Regions from separate parts of the Streptomyces sp. 2P-4 genome, predicted to be linked through region 1. Evidence: riboswitches for the same ligand, from Rfam matches in the RefSeq annotation. Region 1 holds a riboswitch; each other region holds the start of a gene.
The links. A riboswitch is a leader RNA that binds a small molecule or an ion and turns the genes downstream of it on or off. The one in region 1 is predicted to bind cobalamin.
Positions count from the first base shown of each region.

Region 2: it holds a riboswitch for cobalamin, as region 1 does, so the genes downstream of both, MUK52_RS09170 (energy-coupling factor ABC transporter permease) here and MUK52_RS07065 (ABC transporter substrate-binding protein) in region 1, are expected to answer to the same signal.
Region 3: it holds a riboswitch for cobalamin, as region 1 does, so the genes downstream of both, metE (5-methyltetrahydropteroyltriglutamate--homocysteine S-methyltransferase) here and MUK52_RS07065 (ABC transporter substrate-binding protein) in region 1, are expected to answer to the same signal.
Region 4: it holds a riboswitch for cobalamin, as region 1 does, so the genes downstream of both, MUK52_RS00965 (GHMP family kinase ATP-binding protein) here and MUK52_RS07065 (ABC transporter substrate-binding protein) in region 1, are expected to answer to the same signal.

Region 1 covers NZ_CP095011.1:1,707,792-1,712,137, reverse strand. The annotation lists gene MUK52_RS07070 (FecCD family ABC transporter permease) at 1-793, opposite strand, end outside; gene MUK52_RS07065 (ABC transporter substrate-binding protein) at 790-2,025, opposite strand; cobalamin riboswitch at 2,259-2,432, opposite strand; gene MUK52_RS07060 (helix-turn-helix domain-containing protein) at 2,685-3,557, shown strand; gene MUK52_RS07055 (DUF397 domain-containing protein) at 3,554-3,739, shown strand; gene MUK52_RS07050 (NAD(P)/FAD-dependent oxidoreductase) at 3,972-4,346, shown strand, end outside.
Region 2 covers NZ_CP095011.1:2,196,452-2,200,797, forward strand. The annotation lists gene MUK52_RS09160 (AMIN-like domain-containing (lipo)protein) at 1-36, shown strand, start outside; gene MUK52_RS09165 (flavodoxin family protein) at 59-790, opposite strand; cobalamin riboswitch at 1,087-1,281, shown strand; gene MUK52_RS09170 (energy-coupling factor ABC transporter permease) at 1,311-2,003, shown strand; gene MUK52_RS09175 (energy-coupling factor ABC transporter substrate-binding protein) at 2,009-2,359, shown strand; gene cbiQ (cobalt ECF transporter T component CbiQ) at 2,363-3,112, shown strand; gene MUK52_RS09185 (energy-coupling factor ABC transporter ATP-binding protein) at 3,109-3,930, shown strand; gene MUK52_RS09190 (PadR family transcriptional regulator) at 4,003-4,346, shown strand, end outside.
Region 3 covers NZ_CP095011.1:983,073-987,418, reverse strand. The annotation lists gene MUK52_RS04005 (PaaX family transcriptional regulator C-terminal domain-containing protein) at 1-729, opposite strand, end outside; gene MUK52_RS04000 (GNAT family N-acetyltransferase) at 726-1,352, opposite strand; gene MUK52_RS03995 (alpha/beta hydrolase family protein) at 1,438-2,499, shown strand; cobalamin riboswitch at 2,693-2,893, shown strand; gene metE (5-methyltetrahydropteroyltriglutamate--homocysteine S-methyltransferase) at 3,073-4,346, shown strand, end outside.
Region 4 covers NZ_CP095011.1:199,875-204,220, forward strand. The annotation lists gene MUK52_RS00945 (catalase) at 1-549, shown strand, start outside; gene MUK52_RS00950 (hemerythrin domain-containing protein) at 673-1,233, opposite strand; gene MUK52_RS00955 (hypothetical protein) at 1,370-1,594, opposite strand; gene MUK52_RS00960 (cold-shock protein) at 1,670-1,873, opposite strand; cobalamin riboswitch at 2,418-2,635, shown strand; gene MUK52_RS00965 (GHMP family kinase ATP-binding protein) at 2,767-3,639, shown strand; gene MUK52_RS00970 (cysteine synthase family protein) at 3,636-4,346, shown strand, end outside.

The sequences.
Region 1 (4,346 bases):
CCATGGTGCGGGCGTAGTCCTCGCCCAGCAGCAGGGCGTTGAGGCGTTTGGCAGTCAGCAGCGCGGTGAGCAGGCCGGCGCCGATGACGGGCAGCATGACGTGGAGGTCGGGCCAGGTCGTGGCGCCGAAGCTGCCCAGGCCCCACATGACGAACTGCTGGGCGCGCTCCGGTCGGGCGTAGACGAGCATCACGCCGACCACGGCGGTGGCCGCCGAGCCGATCATGACGCCGACGACGAGCAGGGTGACGGCCGACCGCACCCACCTGGAGAGCAGCAGGACGAGGGCCAGGACGGCGGCGGCACCGAGCGAGGCGGCGATGACGACGCCCACGCGCCCGAGGCCGGCCAGGTCTCCGGTGAAGCTGCCGGCGACCCCGCCGGTGCCGACCACCACGGTGGCGACGCCCATGCTCGCGCCCGAGCTCACCCCGAGGGAGAACGGGTCCGCCAGCGCGTTGCGGAACAGGGTCTGCATCTGTACGCCGGCCACCGCGAGGGCGGCGCCGACGGCGCAGGCGGTCAGCGCCCGCGGCAGCCGGACCTGCTCGACGATCACGGTCCACCGCGGGTCCTCGGGGGTGCCGCCGAACAGCACCCGCACCACCTCGGCGACCGGCACGGGATGGGAGCCGGTGGCGATGGCGAGGACGAACAGCACGGCGGTGCCGGCCGCGAGTGCGAGGACGACGGCGAGGCGCCGCCGCACCGGCCGCGGCCCCGCGGGCGGAGTGTCCGCGTCCGGGGCCGCTGCCGGCGCGGGTGCCGGCACGGTCGTCTGATGTGTCGTCACGCCTTCGGCACCGGCTGGTAGAAGGTGAAGGAGTGGCCCTCGGCCTGGTCCGGGTGCATCAGCGCGAACAGGTCGGCGAGGACCAGGTCCGGGCGCAGCACGCCCCGCTCGAAGTAGTCGTTGCCGCCGCCGGGGCCGAGCGCCTTCGTGTTCGTCCACACGGCGCCGTCGGACACCGCCTTCAGCTGCCCGTACCGGCTGTCGGCCTTGACCGCGTCGGCGGTGGACTTCCACTTCTGGTCGGCGATCCAGACCGGGGCCTGGCCGGCCTTGGCGTACACGGCCTCGAAGTTCAGCTGCATGCCGCCGGTGCCTGCCTCGCCGGCCCACGGGTAGGTGCCGCCCGCGTCCTTGATCAGCCGGGCGGCGTAGCTGCCTCCGGCGGGCATGGACCACGTGCCCTGGTACATCGTGCCGGGCAGCACCTCGACGGGCTTGCCCGCCTTGGCCGCCTGGGCGCCCTTCTCCGCGACCTTCCGGTAGTCGCCCTCGATGGTGTCGAACACCTCGCCCGCCCGCTTCTCGGCGCCCGTGAGCGCGGCCATCGCCTTGACCCACTCGGCCCGGCCGAGCGGACTGGCCTCCAGCCACTCGGCGTTGGCGACCACGGCGATGCCTGCCTGGCGGAGCTTCGGGTACTGCGGGTCGTCGGTGCCCTGGGTCATGAGCACGTCCGGCTTCGCCCCGATGACGGTTTCGGCGTTGAGCGTGCGGTCCTTGGCGTACTCGGTGACCCTGCCCGCCTTCACCCGCTCGATCACCTGGGCGGAGGAGATGTTCGCGCTGCTCGCCACTCCGGTCAGGACGTCCAGGGTGCCGGTCTCGGTCAGCAGCGGCAGGTGGGTCGTCGAGGCGGAGTACAGGCTCCTGACGGGCACGGTGACCTGCTGCGCGGACGCCAGTTCACCGGTCAGCTCCGGCTTGGGAGCACCGCACTTGACCAGCACGTACGACTCGGGCTTCCCCTTGGGGAAGGGCTCCTTCACGGTGAGGACCTGGTAGCTCTTCTCGTACCGGAGGGTGAAGTTCTCGGCGTGCTTCACCGTCGACTTCACCGGGAAGTAGTCCTTGGCCGGGTCGAAGTCCTTGATGCACCCCTCACCCTCGGCCCGCGCCTCGGGGCCGGCTGTCGTGCCGGCGTCGCCGCCGCAGGCGGTGAGCGTGAGGGCGGCGGCGACGAAGGCCGCCGCGGTGGCCCGACGGCGGCCGGGCATGACGGATCGTACGGACAAAGTGACTCCTGGTGGCGTTCGTCGGCCGCGCGTGAGGGCACTGCGGTGCGCGGATGCGGCGTGGGGGAAGGAACCCGCAGGGGGTCAGAACCCGGGGAAACGGGACTGTGGGTGAAGCCGGTCAGGCCGGTCGGGCCGGTCAGGCCGGAGCACGGGCAGCACGGGGCCGCCTCCGCACGAACGCAGGCACACGGGTGCCACCGCCTCTCCCGGGGAAATCCGCCCCTTGCATCGAGGTGCGACGGCGTGAGTCTCCTGACTCGGGATCACAGCTTCTCCGGCCTTCCCACCCCGGACGGGGCGGTGGCCTGGGGCGGAGTCGCTCCCCCTACACAGTGGCGGTACCGTGCCGGAATCCCACCGGCTTCCTCGTTCCGCCGTCGCTTGACGGACGGAAGCATCGCAGACCGCCCGCCGCCCCGCCAGACCCGCCCCTGTGCGTTCAGCCACAGGGCACGGCAGTTCAGGACAGGGCGGGGCGCACGGCATCGAGCTCCGGCCGCCCCACCGGTCGGACCGTCGTGATCCAGTACAGGGGCCCGTACGGTGCGTCAGCGTACGGGCACATTCGGTGGACGGTACGGCGCGCCGGCCGCCACCCTGGGTGCTGTCGATCGCGGGGATACGACCTGTACGTACGGACCTGGAGGTGGCCGCGGATGACGACGCACGCCGAGGCGGGCGACAACGACGACCTGGTGGCGTCCTGCGAGACGGAACGGGAGCCCGGCCCCTCGGACAGTCTGCGGACCTTCGGAGCCGTCGTCCAGGCCCTGCGCGAGCACGCGGGCCTCAGCAGGGTGCAGTTCGGGGAACTGGTCCGCTTCTCCCGGCACACCGTGGAATCGGTGGAGCTGGGGCGGCGGATGCCGGACGAGTCGTTCGTCGACCGCGCCGAGGAAGCCACGGGAAACACGGGCGCGTTGAGGAAGGCCGCCCCGCACCTGAGCCGGGGCGACGCAGGGCTCGCCGCCTGGTTCCGGCAGTGGGCGCGGCTGGAGAAGACGGCGGTGAGCCTGTGCACGTACGAGTGCCGGCTGGTGCCGGGTCTTCTGCAGTCGGAGGACTACGCGCGCGCCGTGTTCGAGGGAACCGTGCCGGTGGTGCCGGACGACCGGCTGGCGGACTTCATGGCCAGCCGGATGGAACGGCAGCGGATGCTGTGCGAACGGCCGACGACACCGTTCAGCTTCATCGTCGAAGAGCACGTCCTCCGCCGCCGGTTCGGGAGCACGCAGCAGATGCGGGAGCTGTACGACCACGTCCTGAAGCTGAGCGCCCCGCGGAACGTGACGCTTCAGGTCGTGCCGTTGCAGGCCGGGTTGCACGCGTGCCTGGACGGGCCGCTTCAACTCCTGGAAACGCCTAGGGGGCAGCGGCTCGGCTACTCCGAAGGGCAGCAGAACGGCCGCCTGATCTCCGATCCGAAAGAGGTGAGTCTGCTCCACCAGCGCTATGACACACTGCGCTCGCAGGCCCTGAACGCCAAGGACTCGCGGGGTCTGCTGGAGCGACTCCGAGGAGAACTATGAGCACGACGGAACTGGCGTGGTCCAAGTCCAGCTACAGCGGCAGCCAGGGTGACAGCTGCGTCGAGGTCGCTGTCACCGCGCAGGCCGTCCACGTACGCGACTCCAAGGACGCCACCCGCCCCGCCCTCGCGGTCGGCCGGGATGGCTGGGCGCGCTTCGTCGCGTTCGCGGCGGGGGCCTGAGGCGGGGCACGGCGCGGGGACGGACGGTTCGGCGACTGTCGCCGCAGGCGACTGCGGGGCGGCAGCGGCCGGGCCCTGGCCTTGGCTGTCGTGCGTGGGGTGAGGTGGGTCACATGCTGTCACAGCAGCCTGGGCTTCGGTGTCTTGAGGGCGCAAAGCCCTGAAGGCCGCAGGCAGCCCAGTCGTGCTGCTCGTGCCTCGGGGCGTCACCGATCCGAGGGGAGCGCACATCGTGAAGCACCGCATCGTCGTCCTCGGCGCCGGCTACGCCGGGGCCCACGTCGCCGGAATGCTGGCCCGGCGGCTGTCCGCGGCGGACACCGAGCTGATCGTGGTCAACGCCGAACCGGACTTCGTCCAGCGGCTGCGGCTGCACCAGCTCGCGGCCGGCCAGGAGATCGCGGCTCCCGCGCTCTCCGAGGTCTTCGCGGGCACGGCGGTCCGGCTGCGGCAGGCCCGTGTCACCGCCGTCGAGCCGGAGCGCCGGGTCGTCGCCGTGGCCGGCCCCGACGGCGCCGCCGAACTCGGCTACGACACGCTCGTCTACGCCCTCGGCAGCCACGGGGCCCGCCACTGCGTCCCCGGTGCGGCCGAGCACGCCTTCGAC
Region 2 (4,346 bases), 490 kb from region 1:
GTCGACATCGCGCACCGGAACGTGTGCTGCGGCTGACCGGCACCGGCCGGGCCGCCCGTCAGCGGTGTTCCGGGTTGGGGAAGTCGAAGCGGCAGCCGGCGTCCCACAGCGAGCGCTGGTTGCCGTGGGCCGGGATGCCGCCGGAGCGCTTGAGCAGCGCCGCGAGGTGCATGAGGTTCCACGACATGAAGGCGGTGTTGCGGTTGGTGAAGTCGTTCTCGGGGCCGCCCGATCCCGGGTCCAGGTAGGAGGGGCCGGGCCCGGCCTCGCCGATCCAGCCGGCGTCGGCCTGCGGCGGGATCGCGTAGCCGAGGTGCTGGAGGCTGTACAGGATGTTCATCGCGCAGTGCTTGACGCCGTCCTCGTTGCCGGTGACGAGCGCCCCGCCGACCCGGCCGTAGTAGGCGTACTGGCCGTGCTCGTTCAGCAGGGAGGAGCAGGCGTAGAGGCGCTCGATCACCTGCTTCATGACGGAGCTGTTGTCGCCGAGCCAGATCGGCCCGCACAGGACCAGGATGTCCGCGTCCATGACCCGGCTGTACAGGACGGGCCACTGGTCCGTCTCCCAGCCGTGCTCGGTCATGTCCGGCCAGACGCCGGTGGCGATGTCGTGGTCGACGGCGCGGACGACCGAGGTGCGGGCGCCGGCCGACTCCATGACGGCGCGGCTGCGGTCGATGAGGCCCTCGGTGTTGCTGGTCTCCGGCGAGCGCTTGAGCGTGCAGTTGACGAAGAGGGCGGTGAGGTCGGAGTAGTCGTACGGGTTCGCGGTGTCGGGTTCGGCGGCCACGGCTCCACCCTGCGCGGCCCCCGCCGGCCCCGCCAGCGGACGGCACCCGTCCGGGGGGCGGGCCCGTTCCGCGGCTCCGGCGCACGCCGGTGGGAGCACGGCGGCGGAATCACGCCGGGCCGTGCGCCGGGGGCTCTCCGGGGGACCGAACGGGCGCCGCAAGGGCGGAAACACGCGGCGGAACGGCGGCTCCGGCTGCTCCCGGAGAGCGCGTACGCCGCCGGACGGCCCGGAAGCGGAATCCGGCTCGGGCGTGCGCTCGCCCACACCGGCTTGTTCCGGGTCCGTGCGGGCCATTAGGGTCAGCGGGCCTTGGTGTTCGGGAAACCGGTGGAAGACCGGTGCGGCCCTCGCCACTGTGAACGGGAAGTCCGGCTCCACTCCTGCGGGAAGCCACTGGGCGGCGCGGGGTGATCCGCACCGCCCGGGAAGGCGGAGCCAGGGCGGCATGACCCGTGAGCCAGGAGACCGGCCGGGGCGTGCTGTCCATCCACGAGGTGCTGGAGAGGTCTCCCCACACATGCACATAGCCGAGGGGTTTCTGCCCCCGCTGCACGCGGCCGCCTGGGGCGCCGCGTCCGCTCCCTTCGTCGTCCACGGCGTCCGCGCACTCACCCGCGAGGTGAAGGAGAACCCGGAGAGCACCCTGCTCCTGGGCGCGTCCGGAGCCTTCACCTTCGTCCTTTCCGCCCTGAAGATCCCCTCTGTGACGGGCAGTTGCTCGCACCCGACGGGGACCGGGCTCGGGGCGATCCTGTTCCGGCCGCCGATCATGGCGGTGCTCGGCACGATCACCCTGCTCTTCCAGGCGCTGCTGCTCGCGCACGGCGGCCTGACCACCCTCGGCGCCAACGTCTTCTCCATGGCGATCGCCGGCCCGTGGGCGGGCTTCGGGGTCTACCTGCTGCTGCGGCGGTCCGGCGCCCCGCTGATGGTGTCCGTGTTCTTCGGCGCCTTCACCGCGGACCTGGTCACCTACTGCGTCACCTCCGTGCAGCTGGCGCTCGCCTTCCCCGACCCGGGCAGCGGCGTCGCCGGCGCCCTCGCGAAGTTCGGCGGCATCTTCGCCGTCACCCAGATCCCGCTGGCGGTCAGCGAAGGCCTGCTGACGGTCCTGGTGATGCGGCTGCTGATGCAGTCCAGCAAGTCCGACCTGGTCCGGCTGGGCGTCGCCAAGCTCGCCGGCCGCTCCGACCGGAAGGCGGCGGCGTGATGGGCATGAGCCGGAACGCGAAGATCAACACCCTGCTGCTGCTCGTGGTCGCCGCCCTCGCGGTGCTCCCCCTCGCGCTGGGCCTCGGCGAGGGCAGGGAGGAGCCGTTCGCCGGCGCCGACGCCCAGGCCGAAGCGGCGATCACCGAGCTCAGGCCCGACTACGAGCCGTGGTTCACCCCGCTGTACGAGCCGCCGTCCGGCGAGGTCGAGTCGGCCCTGTTCGCCCTCCAGGCGGCCCTCGGCGCGGGCGTCCTCGCCTACTACTTCGGGGTGCGCAGGGGCCGCCGCCAGGGCGCCGCGGCCGCGGCGGCCATCGCATCGGGCACCCCGGGCGACACGCGCGCGGAGGGCTAGCCGGTGCTGCCGATCGACGTGGCTGCGCACGGCAGCCGCTGGCGCGGCCGGCACCCCCTGGAGAAGGCCCTGCTGGGGCTCGGGCTGACGGTCACGGCCGTGTGCCTTCCGCCCTGGCCCGGCGGGCCCCTGGTCGCCGCGGCGACCCTCGCCGTCCTGCTCGGGCCGGCGGGCGTCGCCGGGCGGCAGCTGTGGCGGGCCTTCCGGATCCCGCTGGGCTTCTGCTTCACCGGTGCGCTGCCGCTGCTCTTCGCGGTCGGCGGCGCGGCCGGGCCCGTGTCGCTCGCACCGGACGGGCCGCGGCACGCGGGCGAACTGCTGCTGCGCACGTCCGCCGCGTCCCTGGGCGTCCTGCTGTTCGCGTTCACCACCCCCGTCTCGGACGTGCTGCCCCGGCTGGTCCGGGCCGGGGTGCCGGCGCCCGTGGTGGACGTGGCGCTCGTGATGTACCGCATCGGGTTCCTGCTGCTGGACTCGCTGGCGCAGGTCCGGCGGGCCCAGGCGGCCCGGCTGGGGCACGCGGACCGGGCCGCGGTGTGGCGGTCGCTGGCCGGGCTCGCAGCGACCTCGTTCGTCCGGGCCTTCGACCGGGCGGCGCGGCTCCAGTCCGGCCTCGCCGGGCGCGGGTACGACGGGGCGCTGCGCGTGCTCGTTCCCGAGGCCGCCCTGTCCCGGCGCTTCCTCGCGGCCTCGGCGGCCCTCATCGCGGGCCTGGTCGCGCTGACCTACACCCTGGAGGGGCTGTACTCGTGAACCCGTTGGTGGAACTGGCCGGAGCGGGCTACGCCTACGAGGACGGCCCGGCGGTGCTGGACGGCGTGGACTTCTCCATCGCCGAGGGCCGGGCGCTGGTCCTGCTGGGCCGCAACGGCAGCGGCAAGACCACGCTGATGCGGCTGCTGAGCGGCGGGCTGCGGCCGGCCTCCGGGGAACTCCTGCTGGACGGGACGCCGGTGGCGTACGACCGGGCGGGCCTGACCCGCCTGCGCAAGGCGGTCCAGCTGGTCGTCCAGGACCCGGACGACCAGCTGTTCGCGGCCTCCGTCGAACAGGACGTCTCCTTCGGCCCGATGAACCTGGGCCTGTCGGCCGCCGAGGTGCGGGCACGCGTCGGGGAGGCGCTGTCCGCACTCGGCATCACCGCGCTGCGGGACCGGCCGACGCACCTGCTGTCGTACGGGCAGCGCAAACGGGCGGCGATCGCCGGGGCGGTCGCGATGGCCCCGCGGGTGCTGATCCTGGACGAGCCGACGGCCGGCCTGGACCCGGAGGGGCAGGAGCGGCTGCTGGACGCCCTGGCGGGGCTGCGCGCCGCGGGGACGACGGTGGTGATGGCGACGCACGACGTCGACCTGGCGGTGCGCTGGGCGGACGACGCCGCGGTGCTGACCCCGGACGGGATCCGCTTCGGTCCGGCGGCGGCGCTGCTGTCGGACCCGGAGCTGCTGGCGGGGGCGGGCCTGCGGCAGGCCTGGGCGCCGGCGGTGGCGGCGTTCCTGCGCTCCGGCGGCCGGCTGGCGGCGGACGCCCTCGGCCCGAAGACGCCGGAGGCGCTGGCCTCCTGGCACTGAGTCCCCGCCGCCGCAGGGGTGCCGGGCGGCCGCTCCCCGCTGCCCGCCGTCCGGCCTCCCTAGGATGGCGGCATGTCCCTGCCGCACGCGATCCTCACCGCCCTGCTGGAGAAGCCCTCGTCGGGGCTGGAGCTGACCCGCCGGTTCGACCGGTCGATCGGGTACTTCTGGTCGGCGACGCACCAGCAGATCTACCGGGAGCTCGGCAGGCTGGAGGAGGCCGGGTACATCCGGGCGCTGCCGGGCGACGGGCCCGTGCGGGGGCAGCGGAAGGCGTACGAGGTCCTGCCCGCCGGCAGCGGGGAGCTGGCGCGCTGGGTGGGCGGGAGCCAGGACCCGAAGGCCATCCGCGACCCGCTGCTGCTGCGCGTCCGCGCCGCGGCCGTGGTGGGGACGGACGGTCTCCTGGCCGAGCT
Region 3 (4,346 bases), 720 kb from region 1:
GTCCATCGCGGTGGTGAAGGCCGCCGCCAGTTCGATGGCGTACGTCAGCCGTTCGGTCCCGGTGGCGGCTGCCGGTTCGGAGAGTCTGGCCAGGCGGGCCGCGGCGAGCGCCGCGAGTGCCTCGTGGCGCTCGGCGATCGGCCGGATCGGCCAGAGCAGGGCGGCCAGCCGGGTGGGCTCGGTTTCCTCGCCCACCCGTAGATCGCGGCTGGTGAGGCGGGTGAGGGAGGGCAGGACGCCCAGGTGGCGGGCGTGGGCCTCGACGAGGTCGCCGATCGCGTTGGCGCTGACGTAGAGGCCGCCCTGGAGGGGGGCCGCGCCGAGGTGGAGGAGGGCGTCGCGCAGGGTGTCGCGGGCCTGCCGGGCGGTCTCGGGGATGGCGAAGGCGAACAGGTGCCAGGTTCCGTCCCAGGGGGCGAGCCCCTGGTCCTGCCGGTAGGCGTGCCGGACGTACTCCACGTCCGGCGCGATGGAGCCGGTGGGGTCGGCGGTCGCGTGCAGTCGCGCCTTGCGGCCGCGGCCCTCCTGGGTGAACCGGCCATCGGCGACGAGGCGTTTGACGCACAGCCGGACCTGCTGGTCGGTCATGCCGAGGGCTTCGGCGACGGCGTACAGCTCGCCGGCGTCGACGGTGCCGTCCTCGCGGACGAGGCCGAACACCAGCGTCCGGGTCCCGATCTCCGGTGCGGCGGGCTCCGCTGCGGAAGCTGCCGGAGGCCTGCTGGTCATGGCTGCTGCTCCTTGCCGGTGCTGGTGCCGGGTATGGCGCGATGCATGGTAGTCACCGCGCCGAATCCCAGGAGGCCCTTGAGGTACGGGGTCTGCTCGGTGTGTACGGCGGTGAAGCCGTGGCGCTCGTACAGGGCGCGGGCGCGCGGGTTGACGTCGATGACGTCCAGGCGGACCCGGGAGCAGCCGTGTTCGGCCGCGATGGTTGCGATCTCGGTCAGCAGCAGGCCGCCGATGCCGGTGCCCCGGCGGGCGGGGTCGACGGCGATGCCGTCCATGACCAGTTCCCCCGGCTCCGGGTTGCGTTCGAGCAGGGCCAGTACGGCGAGCCGGGGGAGGCCGCGGAAGAGCCCGTAGCCGGAGAGCACGTCGCGCACGCCGCCGCCGGTCAGGCCCCGCCCGCCGAGCTGGTAGCCGGCCACGCCCACGACCCGGTCGCCGTCGGGGGTGAGGGCGACGGCGGCGCGGTCGTGGTGGAGGTGGCGGGCGATGAAGGCGCGGCCGTGTTCGGGCGGGCCCAGGGCGGCGCCGAGCTTGCGGCCGAAGGCCTCCCAGTACAACTCGGCGACCTGCTCCCCGGCGCCTTGGGGCACGCTGCGCCGGATGGCAACGGCTGAGTCCATGATTCCTCCTCGCGGTATGCGCACGATCATAGTACGGTCGTAATGAGAACGATCGTTTGAAGAGCGATAGATATTTGGGGGGCAGATGGCATCGAGACGCAGCACGCGCCGCCGCCGGGTGGTGCGGGCCGTGCTCGCGGCGCTGGCCGCACTGGCGGTCGCCGCGGCGGGCCTGGGCGGGCTGGTGGTCTGGCAGCACACCTACGACCTGCGCGAGGAGGCTGTGACGGTACGCCGGGACGGCCGGACCCTGGACGGCGTGCTGGCCCTGCCCGAACAGGGGAAGGGGCCCTTCCCGCTGGTGGTCTTCGTGCACGGGGACGGCCCCGTCGACGCCACCCACGACACCTTCTACCGGCCGATCTGGGAGTCCTTCGCCCGAGCCGGATACGCCTCGCTGTCCTGGAACAAGCCGGGCGTGGGCGGCTCGCCCGGAGACTGGCTCGACCAGTCCATGGACGACCGCGCCCAGGAGGCCGTCGACGCCATCGCCTGGGCCCGGCAGCGGCCGGACGTCGACAGCCGCCGGATCGGCCTGTGGGGCGCCAGCCAGGCCGGCTGGGTCCTGCCCAAGATCGCCGCCAAGAACCCCGGCATCCGCTTTGTCATCGCCGTCTCACCCGCCGTCAACTGGCACCGGCAAGGCCGCTACCACCTCCTCGCCGAGCTGCGCCGCGACGGCGCCTCCGACGCCGAGGTCGCCGCCGCCCTGCGCCGCCGCGAGACGGGCCTGGAACTGCTCGGGCGGGGCGCCCCGTACGAGGAGTACGTACGCGCCGTCGGCGATCCGCAGGGCATGACGGCCGCCCGCTGGAGGTTCGTCTCCAAGAACCACACCGCCGACGCGAGCGCCGACCTGCCGGCGCTGCGCGGGGTGCCCGTCCTGCTGGTGCTCGCCGGACACGACATGAACGTGGACACCGCCGACACCGAGGCCGCCTACCGGCGGCTGCTGCCGGGGCCCGCGCTGCGCGTCGGCCGCTACCCGGACGCCACGCACGGCCTGGTCAGGCAGGACGTCGAGAACTCCGCACTCCGCCTCACCCTGACCGCGCTGTGCGCGCCGAGGGCCCTGTTCGCCGACGGCTTCCTGGAAGACCAGCGGAAGTTCCTGGCCTCCGTCGAAACCGAAGGACCGACACGATGACCACCCGGCCCGGACCGCGGCAGGGCCGTCGGCCGGTGCAGCCGCGCCGCGGCGCCTCTCCGACGGCGACGCGCTCTGTGCGGGTCCCGGCCCGTCAGGAAGGCGCGCGCATCGACGGGGGCATCTCGTTTCCGTGTCCGGATGGTGGAAGCGGGTCGCCGCTGAGCGGGCGTGCGGCCTAGGGTGGCCGGTGCAGCTGGTTCGCCCCGCCCTCCAGGCGGGATGCGTCGCAAGAGGGAACCCGGTGGGAATCCGGGACTGCCCCGCAGCGGTGAGCGGGAACGACCGCCGTCATACGCACTGGGACCGGACAACGGTCCTGGGAAGCGACGGCCAGTAGGTGCCCGCCGGGGAACCGGCAGGCGTGCCCGCGAGTCCGAAGACCTGCCCGTTGCCCGCACGCGGACGATTCCGTGTGCGGACATCCCGGTGACCTCGTGGGCGGGTCGGCGTACACAGCGAGCGGCACGTGCGGGCCTCCGTCCGCGGCGTCGGCCGCCCGTTCCGTCGTTCCTTCGCGTCCGCGTCCCGCTGCCGGGATGTTCCTGGACACATCTCGCGAAGGAGAGTTCCGTGACAGCCAAGCCCGCAGCCGCGGCAGCACGAGCCACCGTGTACGGGTACCCCCGCCAGGGTCGGAACCGCGAACTGAAGAAGGCCGTCGAGGGCTACTGGAAGGGCCGCGTCACTGCCGACGCCCTCCGGGAGACCGCGGCCGGCCTGCGGCGCTCGCACTGGCAGCAGCTGGCCGAGGACGGTATCCACGAAGTACCGACCGGTGATTTCTCGCACTACGACCACGTGCTGGACACCAGCGTCATGGTCGGCGCTGCTCCCGAGCGGCACCGCGGGGCGGTGGAAGCCGACGCCCTGGACGGATACTTCGCGATGGCCCGCGGCACGCAGGACGTGGCGCCGCTGGAGATGACCAAGTGGTTCGACACGAACTACCACTACCTGGTACCTGAGCTCGGCCCGGGCACCGTGTTCACCGCGAACTCCGTGAAGCAGGTGGCGGAACTGCGGGAGGCCGTCGCGCTCGGGTACACCGCCCGCCCGGTCCTCGTCGGTCCGATCACCTACCTGCTGCTGGCCAAGCCGGCTCCCGGAGTGTCAGCGGACTTCGAGCCGCTGACCCTGCTGGACCGGCTGCTCCCGGTCTACGCGCAGGTGCTCGCCGACCTGCACGCCGCCGGCGCCGAGTGGGTGCAGCTCGACGAGCCCGCCCTCGTCCAGGACCGCACCCCGGCCGATCTGAACGCAGCCGCCCGCGCCTATCGGGAGCTGGGCGCCGCCGCCGACCGGCCGAAGCTGCTGGTCGCCTCGTACTTCGGCAGGCTGGGCGAGGCCCTGCCCGTCCTGGCCGCGGCTCCGGTCGAGGGCCTGGCGCTCGACTTCACGGAAGCGGGAGCGGCCAACCTGGACGACCTCGCGGCGGTCGGTGGCCTGCCCGGCAAGAGGCTCGTCGCGGGCATCGTCAACGGCCGCAACATCTGGATCAACGACTTCCGGAAGTCCCTCGCCACCCTGGGCACGCTGCTCGGCCTCGCCGACCGGGTGGACGTCGCCGCCTCCTGCTCCCTGCTGCACGTTCCGCTGGACGCCGACGCCGAGCGCGACCTCGACCCGCAGGTCCGCCGCTGGCTCGCGTTCGCCCGGCAGAAGACCCGGGAGATCGCCGTTCTGGCCCGCGGGCTCGGCCGGGGCACGGACACGATCACCGCCGAACTCGCCGCGAACCGGGCCGACCTGGCCTCCCGCGCCGGATCCGCCCTCACCCACGACCCGGCCGTACGGGCCCGCACCGCGGCCGTCACGCACGCCGACGGGCGCCGCGGCCGGCCGTA
Region 4 (4,346 bases), 1.5 Mb from region 1:
CTCGCCGACCCGGAGCCCAGCCCGGCGCTGTCCCAGGTGGGCGGCGCGTGGCCGGTCGACGGCCGTACCGTCGGGATCGTCACGGACGGGACGGGGGACCTCTCCCAGGTGCGGGCCGTCCGCGACGCCGCCGTCGCGGCGGGCATGCTGCCGCTGGTCATCGGGCCGTCAGGCGGGACGGTCGGCTCCGACGGGGACGCGCTGGCCGTCCAGCGCACCTTCGCCACGGCCCGCTCGGTGGAGTACGACGCCCTGCTCTTCGCCGGGGTCCCGGCCCCGGCGGCGGACGCGGCCGGGGGCGGCGACGCGAGGGCGGCGCTGCCGCAGGCCGACGGCGCCGACCCGCGGATGGTGCTGCTGCTGGGCGAGGCGTACCGGCACGGCAAGGCCCTGGGCGGCTGGGACGGCGCGGTCCGGCTGCTGGAGGCCGCGGGCGTACCGGCCGGCGCGGAGGGGATCGCCCTCGGGTCGGACGGCACGGAGGCGTTCGACCGGCTGGCCCGGATGCTGCCCGGGCACCGCGTGTGGCGGCGCTCCGGCGCCGGCTGAGGGCCGGCGGCCCAGCCGCCGCCCGCCCCGGCCGCAAGCGGCGGCTGGGGGCGGGCGGCGATGCGTCCGGCGGCTGCGCGGAATCCGCGGCCCGGCCGGAGGGAGTCCTCGCGGCGCTGCGGGTCAGTCCGACCTGCCCCTGCCGGTGACGAAGTCCCGGACGCGGTCCACCATGCCCATGCCCGGCGCGAGGAGCTTGTTCGCGGGGGGTGTGGAGGGGCTCCCGGGGTGCGGGCGGGTCGGGGCGGTCTTCTTCGCCCGGCGGATGCGGTCGCCGAGCTCGTCGAGCGCCTCCTGGGAGCAGTTGTGCCGCAGCGTCGGGAAGAGGTTCTCCTCCTCGTCCCGGATGTGCGCGAGGACCTCGGTCCGCAGGGCGTCCACGCAGTCGGCGAAGCGCGCCCCGTCCGGGTCCGCTTCCTCCAGCTCCTTCAGCATCTCCTCGACGCGGGAGTGGTCGGCGATCTCCTTGTCGGCGATGGCGTCGCCGCCGTCGAGGTGCTCGCGCACGGCCGGATAGAGGTACTGCTCCTCCGCGACCGAGTGCCGGACGAGTTCGATGGTCAGCTGGTCGGCGATCCGCCGCCGCTCACCGCCCTCCGCGGCGGTCTCCAGCCGGCGGAAGAACTCCTTCACCTCGTCGTGGTCGGCGGTCAGCTCCCGCACCACGTCTCCACCGTGTCCCATGGGGTCTGCCCTTCCGGACGGCGGTCCGGACCGGGTGTCCGGACTCCTCCGCCGCCTGCCCCGTCGCCGCACACCCATGCGGAACCCGCCCCACCGGCGTCGGGGGGCGGCCGCGGTCCGGCGGTTCCCCGGCGGATCAGCGCGCGGGGAGCGCGCCGCGGGCCGCCGGGGGCCGGGCGGGCGGCAGGGCGGGCCTCAGCCCGTAGAGCCGCTCGCGCAGGGCGAAGAGGTCCCGGATCTTGCCGACCTGGGCCAGGCGGGCGAGGAGGGTGTCGATGCGGCGGTCGTCGCCGCGGTGCGCCGCCTGGAGGATCTCCTCGATGAGGCGGGCCGCTTGCAGGGCACGGTGCTCGCTGTCCACGGCAGGCCCCTACCCACGGAACGACCCGCCTAGTGCTGTGACCAGGAAGGTCTGCCGGCCGGTGCCGGCGGGCCGTCAGTGGCGGATGATGTTCTCCGCTTGCAGGCCCCGGTCCGACTGGGTGATGTCGAAGCTGACCTGCTCACCCTCGAGGAGCTCGCGGTAGCCGTTTCCGGTGATCCCCGAGTAGTGGGCGAAGACGTCCGGTCCTCCGCCGTCCTGGGCGATGAACCCGAACCCCTTCTCCGCGCTGAACCACTTGACCGTGCCCTTGGCCATCTTGCCTCCTGCTGCGAACTGCGGGCGGCCGCCCGGCTCCGGGCGGCGACACCCAGACCTACCGCGCACGGCGCCCGCAGCGCGGCTGCCACACCGACAGGTCACACGCTCCGGGCGTCTTTTCGCGCGGAGCGCGCGCCGTCCGAGGGGCCGGAGGCCGAGGCGCGGGTGTGCACGCCGGCGGACGAGGAGTTCGTGCAGCGGATTGCCGCGCTCGGGGTGCCGCTGGTAAGGACGGCGGGCCGGCTGCGCCCCGAGGGCGCCCGGCGGCGGCCCGTGGGCGCCTTCGCGGAACGGCTGGCTCGCGCCGGGGGACGTTCCGGACAACTTCCCCCGGCGGGGCGGCTTCCGCACCTCGCGGCGCCCCCTGCGGCAGTGCCTCGGAGAGGCGCGCCGGCGGGCCGGGCGGTGCTGGTCGGGCGCGGCGGGCGGGCACCCGCTGCGGCGCCGGCCCCGCGGTCCCGCCGACTGGGCGCCCCCGCGGGAACGGCGTACTTCACGCCAGCCGGCCGCAGGCGCCCTGTCGCGGCCCGCGCACGGCTGCCTACGCTGGCCGGGCAGTTGGTTCGCGTCACCGCTGCGGTGGCGCGTCGCAAGAGGGAACCCGGTGCGATTCCGGGACTGACCCGCAGCGGTGTGTGGGAACGAAAGCCGTCATCGGCACTGGTCTCCGTACGGGGCCCGGGAAGCGGCGGCCGGTAGGAGAGGGCCTGCGGGCCCGCGCCCACGAGTCCGAAGACCTGCCACTGCGCGCGTGCGGCACGCACGCGCTGTTCACGGTGACCTCGAGGGCCGGGTCGGCGGGACGGACGGGCAGGCGCGCACGCGGCGCGGCACGGCCCTCCTCTTCGCGCCCGCCTCCCCGGGGCCGGGCGACGAGGAGGGGGCCGTTCTTGACCAGGGCCGACGGGACCTTCGCCGGCGTGTGCCACGGAACGCTCGGCGAGCTCTGGCAGGGGCCGCTGCGCCCCTCCGCCGACCCGGACATCGCCCTCGTGTCGTTTCCCGTGCACCGGTACTCCCGCGTGTACTTCACGCCCGGGGCGGAGCCCGCGCCGGGGGCGCCGCAGCTCGGCCCGAAGGCGGCCCGCGCGGCCCTCCTGTTCGCCGAGCGGTACGGGCTGCGCCTGCCGGAGGGCCGCTGGACCGTGCACTCCGACCTGCCCACGGGCGTGGGGATGGCGAGTTCGACGGCGGACATCGTGGCCGTGCTGCGCTGCCTGAGCCGGGTGTTCTCGCTGCCCTTCGACCCCCGGGCGGCCGCCGGCGTCCTGTCGGCGATCGAGCGGTCGGACAGCGTCTTCCTCGACGAGTTCGCGCTGTACCTGAGCGGACGCCACCGGCTGGTGCGCAGGCTGGGCACCGGCATCGGCTTCCACACCGCCTACGCCGTGGAGCCGGGCACCGTGGACACCTCGGCGGTCACCGCGCTGCTGCTGCGGCAGTACCGGCGGCGCGCTCAGGAGTACGAGCGGTCCCTGGACGAGTTGCTCAAGGGGTTCGCCGCCGGGGACCCTGCCGCCGTGGCCCGGGCGTCGACCAGCAGTGCCGTGCTGTCCCAGGAGGCTCTGCCGAAACGTTCCTTCGACGCCGTCCTCGCCCACCGGGAGGAGTTCGGCGCGGACGGCGTCTTCGTCGCCCACACCGGATCGCTGGTCGGCTACCTGTTCACCGGCCGGATCGGCTTCCCCGCCCGGGAGCAACTCTCCGCCTTCTTCCGCTCCCTCGGCCACCAGTGCGCCTTCGCCCAAGGAGGATACGGGTGATTCACCCCCACATCGCGGACGCCCTCAAGGCCCCCGCCCTCGTCGCCCTGACGGAGGGCGCCGTCCTCGTCCGCTTCGAGTCCATGAAGGTCTACTCGGCGCTCGCCGCCGTCGCGCGCCTGCTGGAGGAGGGCAGGGTGCGGCCGGGGCAGACCCTCGTCGACAGCTCCAGCGGGATCTACGCCCACGCCCTGGCCCTGGCGTGCCACCGCCACGGCATGCGCTGCCACATCGTCGCCTCGACGACCGTGGACGCCACCACCCGCGCCCAGCTGGAGATCCTGGGGGCCACGGTCGAGCAGGTCGCGCCGTCGCGGGACCTCAGGCTCGACCAGGAGCTGCGCGTGCGCCGGGTCCGGGAGATCCTCGCCGAGCGTCCGGACGTCCACTGGATGCGGCAGTACCACGACGACGTCCACTACCTGGGCTACCGGGAGGTCGCCGACCTCGTCGCGGACGCGCTCCCGGCCGGCCGGGGGCGGCTGACCGTCGTCGGCGGGGTCGGGTCCGGCGCCTCGACGGGCGGGCTGGTGGAGCACCTGCGGCAGCGCGACCCGGCCGTGCGGCTGGTCGGCGTCCAGCCGTTCGGCAGCGTGACCTTCGGCAGCCAGGACCACCACGACCCGGAGGCCATCATCGCGGGGATCGGCTCCTCGATCGACTTCGCCAACGTCCGCCACCACCTGTACGACACCGTGCACTGGATG